Regions from separate parts of the Mediterraneibacter flintii genome, predicted to be linked through region 2. Evidence: a T-box and tRNA genes for the amino acid it is inferred to sense, from the RefSeq annotation. Region 2 holds a T-box; the other holds one or more tRNA genes.

Region 1 (4,432 bases), 1.5 Mb from region 2:
TTTGCACAGTTGTTCTATCTTCCCTAGTTCCACCTCCAGGTGCGGCGTAAGAATCACCCCATCCTCTTCCTTCACTTCTTCCAGTGTCTTGTACCCGAACAAAAATGAAGTAAGCGCCCCAATCGGCAATACACCTTCTGAATCCTCTGTTTCTGCAACTGACAGACTATCCTGTCCTTTTTCTGACTCTATTTTCCAGACCCGACTGTTCTTTACAAGAATCGGATCGATCACCGCAAAAGAGCAACAAATAGTTTCCCCACTCTGTACTTTCATAGCCTTTAACAGCTCCTCCAGATGCAGGATCCTCGCCATTATGACTGGTTTCTTTTTTGCGGTAAAAAGATCACTGCACGCATACAGGGCAGCACTTTTCTCTTCTTTTCCCCTAAACATAGCAACTGCTTTTAAAAATTCTGATTCCCATTCCGGCAGATACACTGGCTCTCTGATGTCCAGCCTATCTTCTCTGGCATAAGCAAACATTCCACGAATCTTATCCGCTTCTTTAATCAGACATACACCGCCATTCTCACTCTTCTGTTCTAGAATCATTGTTTGGTAATACGCCTCGTCCCGCACAGCACAGATCTGATATTTGTCACGGAAATATTGATTAAAAAATGCTGCCATGTCTGCCGCGTCAAAAAGCTCTGCTTCTTTTACTTCCGCCTGCAAATGTCCGTCGTTTCCCTTTGTTTCACCTATATTCTGCCTGTAAACAAACCGAAAGTCATAGGGAGTATAGATCGCTTCCGCGGCAGGCATGAGAAAAGTAAACGGCTCTTTTCTGCGATACATTTCCTCCAGCGCTCTGCACAAAAGTGTTCTCATATACCCTCTGCCTCGATAATTCTCCTCCGTCGCCACTGCAATGATATAATGACACGGAAACTGCCTGTCCTCAATCTGCACCAGATATGGATTCAGATGAAGCATAGATCGGATTTTTCTATCCTCTTCAATCACATAGATTTCATTATCCCGCGTTTTGATAAAATAATAATAATCCAGAAATGCCTTTGTATCCTCTGCAAAAACCTTCTCCCACAGCTCTCTTGTCTGTCTATGTTCCTTTTGTTCCAATTTTCTTACTATCATTTCAGAAATTCATACTCCTTATGCCAGATTTTCTTTTGCGCAGCCGCTGCATCCCGCACATTTTCTCATTTCCGCAACGTCATAGCTGCCGTAGTTGGTATACTTTTCCAGGGCACATACCGCCTGTGCAGAAATCCCCTCTCCTGTTCCGGTAAATCCCAACCCTTCTTCTGTCGTTGCTTTTACATTGATCTGTTCGGTTTCAATCTTTAAGGCCTCTGCCATATTTTTTTCCATCTGTTCGATAAAAGGACGCATCTTCGGTCTCTGCGCGACGATTGTCGCATCAATATTCTCTATTATATAGCCTTCCTTATCCAACAGCTCTGCCACGTATTTCAAAAGTATAATACTGGAAATCCCTTTATACCTTTCATCTGTATCAGGAAAATGCTTGCCAATGTCTCCTAATGCCGCCGCACCCAAGAGGGCGTCCATCACTGCATGGACTAAAACGTCCGCATCAGAATGACCCAAAAGTCCTTTTTCGTATGGTATTTCAACTCCTCCAAGCACCAGCTTTCTTCCCTCTGCCAATTTATGGACATCATAACCCATTCCAACTCTCATATTCTATTTCTCCTCGTAATCTGTCTCCAGTTCTTCCGCTTTTTCGTTTTCCTGCTTCTCCTCATCCGGTTCTTTTTCTTGAACTGTTGCCGTTTCTTCTTTGATTTCTGCAGTTTTTTCTGCTCTTTCTTCCGTCGTTTCTGTTTCTTTTTCTATCCTCTCTGTTTCAGACCCTTCCTCTGTGTCTTCCACTGCCTCCACCAGGTCTTCTTCTGAACTTTTCTCCGCCGGTTGGGAATTTAGGGTAATATTTTCTCTCTCCTGTTTCTGTTCTTTTAAAATACCTCTTAGCGCTCCGATTGCAAACCAGGCTCCTACAACGATAAACAGAACCCCCATTACAATATTAAATATTTCATTCGTCGGCTTCTGCTGTATAGTCTGCGTCACAAGCTGCACTCCCAGATAGGCGAGATATGCTCCTGCAATGATTCGAAATATATTCCCTGTACGATTGTTTCTCATATTTTTTTATCCTCCGTAATGAAAGAATGATTGTCTCTTGTCTTTAAAATTCTATCATACTCTATTCATAAATACCACTAAAAATGTTTCCTGCAAACAGAACAAAGTGGGCAAGCCCCGCACTCTTGAGGGGCTCGTCCACTTTGCGCTCCGGTGCGCGGAGCATTCCAATGAACCTCTTAATACGAAAATCACGTCAGCAAAGGCTTCCTTGATTTTTGAGTTTCATCTCCATCGCGCATAAAGTCGTCTGGCAAGTTATCTTTTTGTGAAAATTGCCGGAAGCATTTGCAAAAGTTACCTTTTGACACCCTAATCCTATTATACAAAAATGCCGCGCTATAAAGCACAGCATCTTATTAAAAGTAGCGGAAACTGGATTTGAACCAGCGACACCACGGGTATGAACCGTGTGCTCTAGCCAACTGAGCTATTCCGCCATATTTATATATATGGGGCCTATAGGGCTCGAACCTATGACCCTCTGCTTGTAAGGCAGATGCTCTCCCAGCTGAGCTAAGACCCCATATTATCTGTTCTGCAGACATGAATATTTTTCCTATCCGTAACCTGCTTTGCTATTATACTATCAAATTCCGCCAAATGTCAACACCTTTTTAAAATAAATTTTTAAAATTTTTCAAACAATTCTCTCAATTTATGTTTCGCCATAGATATATACGTTTAACATATATATTGTGCTAAGCCGCAGGATGGCAAGATGGAAATAACCGTCCTGCGACTTACTGCACACCAGTTGTCCTCTCCTCTTGTACACCGGCGTTACTGTCTCTTATTTAAAATAGCTTACTCCGGACTCAAAGATCTTCATATCCTGCTCTCCGTAAATATTTACTGCAATACCGTCTCCCCGTCTTTCAGAATGTGCCATCTTTCCGAGCACTCTTCCATCAGGACTTGTAATTCCTTCAATAGCGCAGTAAGACCCATTGACGTTCCATTCCTCATCCATACGAATCTTTCCCTCTAAATCACAATATTGCGTCGCCACCTGTCCATTCTCAAACAGGCTCTTAATACAAGCCTCGCTCGCCACGAATCTTCCTTCGCCGTGGGATGCCGGATTTGTATATACTCCCCCCAGCTGTGCCTTCATAAGCCATGGCGATTTATTAGTGACAACCTTCGTATAGACCATTTTGGAAATATGCCGGCCGATAGTATTATAAGTAAGTGTAGGAGACTCCTCTGTCTGTCCGGTAATTTTCCCATTTGGTACCAGCCCTAGTTTAATAAGTGCCTGGAAACCGTTACAGATACCCAGCGCCAGCCCGTCTCTTTCACCGAGTAGTTTTTCCACCGCTTCTTTGAGCTTCTCATTCTGGAATGCCGTTGCGAAGAATTTCGCTGAGCCGTCCGGCTCATCTCCCGCGCTGAATCCGCCAGGGAACATGATCATCTGCGCTTGTCTGATTGCTTTTTCAAACTCTGCCACAGAATCCCGAATATCCTTTGCATCTAAATTTTTAAATACTTTCGTTATCACCTTTGCTCCCGCACGTTCAAACGCCTTTTTGCTGTCATACTCACAGTTTGTTCCCGGGAACACTGGAATAAATACAGTAGGCTGTCCGATCTTGTGGCTGCATATATGAATGTCTGATGTCCGGTAAAGTTTCTCCTCTATTACTTCTGTATTATCTGAAGCTTTTGTCGCAAATACGTTTTCAAGTGTTCCTGTCCATGCCTCTTGTGCTTCCTCCAAAGAAATCTCTGTACTGCCGTATGTGAATTTTTTCTCCTGTGTCACTTCTCCAATCACAGTGTACGAAATACAAAGATTTCCTACCTGCTCTGCCGGAACTTCTGCAACAATATCTCCAAACGCAGGAGAAAACATCTCTCCCGCATCCATGCTGTGTTCCAGTTTTATCCCCAATCCGTTTCCAAATGCCATCTTACTGACTGCCGCAATCACACCATGACGGTCCAGTGCATACGCAGATACAATCCGGCCGCTGTGAATATCCTCGGTGATTTTCCCGTATGCTCCCATCACCTGACTGTACACCGGAAGTTCATACTCGTCCTTTTCTATGCGCATCCATACTAATTTATTCCCTGCCTTTTTCAGCTCTGGTGTAATGATCTCTTTTTCTACCGCCATATCTACTGCAAAGGAAACCAATGTCGGCGGCACATCTATATCCTGAAAAGTACCCGACATACTGTCTTTTCCGCCTATGGAAGGAAGCCCATATCCAAGCTGTGCCGCATACGCGCCTAAAAGTGCTGCAAATGGCTGGCTCCATCTCTTCGGATCTTCTGTCATCCT
Region 2 (4,432 bases):
AACTGAAACCGCATCGTCAGAAAGTGCCGGCTTTTCTCCTGAAATAAATATCTCCGCCGCGTTCATAAGTGGTTTTACAGAATCTGTAAGGACAGCAAAGCCTTCTGATAGCGCCCTGTCCTCCGTAATAATATATACCTTTGTCTTTCTGTTATTCTCCACATTCATTTCCGCGCGGATATTACGGATACCGCGCACAATTTCTTTCATGTGAGCGACAACTCTCTCTGCTTCTTTGTATGCTCTCTCCTCTGCATAAACCGGCCAGGAAGCCATCATCAGAGAGTCCTCCTCCGGTACAAGCGCAGCATAAATTTCTTCTGTGACAAACGGCATAAACGGGTGCAGCATTTTCAAAGCCTGTCCCAACACGGTCTTTAATGTCCAGAGCGCCGCATTTGCCGCTTTCGGAGCTTCTTCTTTATGATAGATACGGTATTTCGCCATCTCAATGTACCAGTCACAGAACTCATCCCAGATAAAGTCATACACCTTCTGCACAGCAATACCAAGTTCAAACTTGTCCATATTCTCTGTCACGTCTTTTGCCAAGGTGTTGACTGCCGACAGAATCCATTTATCAGCCAGTGTCAGATCTGCCTCTGCGGGTGTTTCCAGGCTTTCATTTTCAATATTCATCAGAATAAACCGAGATGCATTCCACACCTTATTTGCGAAATTTCTGCTCGCCTCTACTCTCTCGGTATAGAAACGCATATCATTGCCAGGGGCGTTTCCTGTAACCAGGGTAAGCCTTAACGCATCTGCCCCGTACTGATCGATAATTTCCAGAGGATCAATTCCATTGCCAAGAGATTTGCTCATTTTACGTCCCAGTGAATCTCTGACAAGCCCATGAATCAGCACTGTATGGAATGGCGATTTCCCTGTATGTGCATACCCAGAAAATACCATGCGGATTACCCAGAAGAAAATAATGTCATACCCTGTCACAAGAACATCTGTCGGATAAAAATAGTCCAGATCTTCTGTCTTTTCAGGCCATCCAAGCGTAGAGAACGGCCACAGCGCAGAGGAAAACCATGTATCCAAAGTATCTTCATCCTGTGTAAAATGTGCGCATCCACAGTGTGGACATTTTTCCGGTACTTCTCTTGCCACTACAAATTCTCCACATTCGTCACAGTAGTACGCCGGAATCCTGTGTCCCCACCAGATCTGTCTGGAAATACACCAGTCTTTAATGTTTTCCAGCCAATGCAGATAGATTTTGTCAAAACGTTCTGGAACAAATTTAAGCTCTCCTGTCTTTAATGCGTTGATCGCAGGCTTCGCCAGTTCCTCCATCTTTACAAACCACTGCTGCTTAATCAGCGGCTCTACTGTCGTACCACAGCGGTCATGTGTACCGACATTGTGAGAATGCGGTTCAATTTTAACAAGATACCCCTGCTCCTCCAGATCTTTTACAATGGCCTTTCTCGCCTCATAGCGTTCCATACCCGCATATTTGCCGCCCTTTTCGTTAATGGTAGCATCATCATTCATAATGTTGATTTCTTCTAAATTATGACGTTTTCCAACTTCAAAGTCATTCGGGTCATGTGCCGGTGTAATCTTAACCGCACCCGTACCAAATTCTTTGTCTACATAATAGTCTGCCACAATCGGAATTTCTTTATTTACAAGCGGCAGAAGAACTTTTTTCCCTACAATGTCTTTATACCTCTCATCATCAGGATGCACTGCAATCGCTGTATCCCCCAGCATAGTTTCCGGCCGGGTCGTCGCGATCTCCAGGAAACGCTCTGTTCCTACAATTGGATATTTAATATGCCAGAAATGTCCTTCCTGCTCTTCATGCTCTACCTCTGCATCGGAAAGAGAAGTCTTACATTTCGGACACCAGTTAATAATTCTGGAGCCTTTATAAATATAACCCTTTTCATACAGGCTGATAAAAACCTCTTCTACTGCTTTGGAGCATCCCTCATCCATCGTGAAACGCTCTCTATCCCAGTCACAGGAGATTCCCAGCTTTTTCAATTGGTTTTCAATCGTACCCGCATATTCTTCCTTCCACTGCCAGGTTCTCTTTAAAAACCCTTCCCTCCCCAGTTCCTTTTTATCAATACCTTCTTCTTTTAATTGGTTTGTAACCTTTACTTCCGTAGAAATTGCAGCGTGATCTGTTCCCGGCACCCAGAGGGCATTATACCCTTCCATTCTCTTATACCGGATCAAAATATCCTGGAGTGTATTGTCCAGGGCATGCCCCATGTGTAATTTCCCAGTAATATTCGGAGGCGGCATCACTGTCGTAAACGGTTTTCTGCTCCGGTCTACTTCTGCATGGAAATACTTGTTCTCGCACCATCTTTCATACAGTTTTTCTTCAATCTCTTTTGGATTATAAGTCTTTGCCAATTCCTTACTCATAATATCCTCCTTATCGCCCTCTCATTTTTTCCATTCTTTGTTACAATTTGTGCTATACCGTACATATATTCAGGCAGACAGAATGTTTTCTTTTTGCATTTCACATAGAATTCACATTTTAAGAAGAACAAAGTGGGCAAGCCCACTTCAACTCCCCTGCCCCTCAATCTTGAGGGGCTTGTCCACTTTGCGCGCCGCCGCAATACCGCAAAGCGGTAAAATTTCCTTATTGCGGCGTGCGCATCCCGCCCGGATGGCTTTTCATATAATAGGAAATTTATCGAAATTTCCTATTATATGAAAAACGCCCTTTACATCTTGTAAAGGGCGAAGAATTCCGCGGTACCACCTTCATTTATATGCATACAGATAATGACATGTGCTCATAAAATCTTCTTTGCCTGTACATTTACCTATTCATACATCTCTTAGTCCTGTAACGTAGACTGCCAACGTGATTTCTTACTGATAGTTTTAAACAAAATGATAAACTATACTGTCGATTCAGAAATCCGGTTCAGAAGCTACTTTCCATCATCCTTTTTCTTAAACTGCCTTCCAGCCTGCGGACAGTCCTCTCTGTAAGAAGTAATGCTGTACTCCTCTTCTTCAGCACCTTTATATTTTAACAAATTGTTAAGTAATAATTAACTAATGCTTATCATATCTTTCCGGCGCTGATTTGTCAAGAAGTTTAGACAATCTTAAGAAAAAGCAAATGAAAATAGACGCTGTCATCTATTCTATATTTTTCATTTTATTGATCATATCTACAATCGAATATCCGTAATTTTCTGCTGTAGCCCATCCGGCACCTTCTGGATTCTCTTTTTGTCCCAGCCATTCTACATACGGCGCTGAACCCTTTTTTACATATTCATATCGGTCGTCTACACATGCCTGTACCAGTGCGTCCTCTGTAGCATATGCCTTTAAATGCTGTATCTGCGCGCGTATCCCTGTTCTTACATCTGGATACGAGTTTCCAGGGACTCCCCTTCCTGTTGTTCCAAGTCCTGCAAAATTAAACTGTTCAATAGAAGCATCCCCTCCATACTGGAGCCATCCCGTTTCTTTCATTGTCTGTACAAACGCCACCTCTGGCCGCACCCCTTCTGCGACCGCTTCGTCATAATACATCTGACAGAATGTTTCAATGCTGTCTGCGCCGCCTTTTCCAAGTGCTTCTGACGGATATTCCTCTCCGGACTCTTCAAAAAAAGAAACCATCTGTTCCACAGTAACCGTACTTTCTCCCATAATTGGGTACTGTCCGTCTGCAATTACTTCCTCCGTCTCCTGGGCTGCATTTTCCTCTGCTTTATCTTTTTTCTCTGCTTCCGAACCCTTTTCTTTCGCGTCCTCTCCCTTTTCTTGCTCCACCTTTGTCTTTGCACTTACCGATTTTTCCTCTATATCTTTTGCAAATATTCCTCTCGCCCCCGCCAAACCAAGAGTGAGAACTAAAAGCAAAGCAAGTCCTGCTTCCAGCCAGAATTTTAATTTTTCGTTATTCCATTTGTCCATATTTTGCATACTCTCCCTGTAAGTCAGCAATATCGACTGAATTTGACGACTTATAAACTCCATTAGAGCTTCCTATTATATACTATATTCCCCTCCCCGTCCAGCCATGCAATAAAGAAATAAAATATAAATTTAACGAAGCAACAAGCAGTGCGAAAAGAACAGGCAAACTCTGTGGCATGCTCGCATGTAAACAGAAGTTTGTCTGCTTCTTTTCATTCGGCGACTGCCGATAGCGAAATGAAGCGTATGCGGAATTGAGCTGGCACTGCGCAAATTGGCAAAAGGGACGTGTGAAAGAGATGCTTTGCATCGTTCGTCAGGGCTTCGCCGAAATTCCTCACTCACGCAAAGCCTCTCTTTCACACTCACACTTTCGCCAGCTTAAGTTTATAATTCATAACGGAAAAAGACGGCTTCACGCTGCTATGCATTTCCAATCGGAAGTAATATAGATACTTCTAATTGGAGGGCTATAACAACGTGAAGCCGTTTTCTTTTTTAT

The links. A T-box is a leader RNA that pairs with one kind of tRNA and senses whether it is charged. The one in region 2 lies ahead of ACZ5C4_RS15065 (valine--tRNA ligase), so its partner is inferred to be a tRNA-Val.
Region 1: it encodes a tRNA-Val, which carries the amino acid that the T-box ahead of ACZ5C4_RS15065 (valine--tRNA ligase) is inferred to sense. The anticodon was not compared.

Annotation. Positions count from the first base shown of each region.
Region 1 covers NZ_AP031405.1:1,644,474-1,648,905, reverse strand. The annotation lists gene ACZ5C4_RS07750 (GNAT family N-acetyltransferase) at 1-1,101, opposite strand, end outside; gene ispF (2-C-methyl-D-erythritol 2,4-cyclodiphosphate synthase) at 1,120-1,671, opposite strand; gene ACZ5C4_RS07740 (hypothetical protein) at 1,675-2,136, opposite strand; tRNA gene ACZ5C4_RS07735 (tRNA-Met) at 2,503-2,576, opposite strand; tRNA gene ACZ5C4_RS07730 (tRNA-Val) at 2,590-2,662, opposite strand; gene ACZ5C4_RS07725 (phosphoribosylformylglycinamidine synthase) at 2,930-4,432, opposite strand, start outside.
Region 2 covers NZ_AP031405.1:3,140,640-3,145,071, forward strand. The annotation lists gene ACZ5C4_RS15065 (valine--tRNA ligase) at 1-2,400, opposite strand, end outside; T-box leader at 2,721-3,022, opposite strand; gene ACZ5C4_RS15070 (glucosaminidase domain-containing protein) at 3,139-3,927, opposite strand.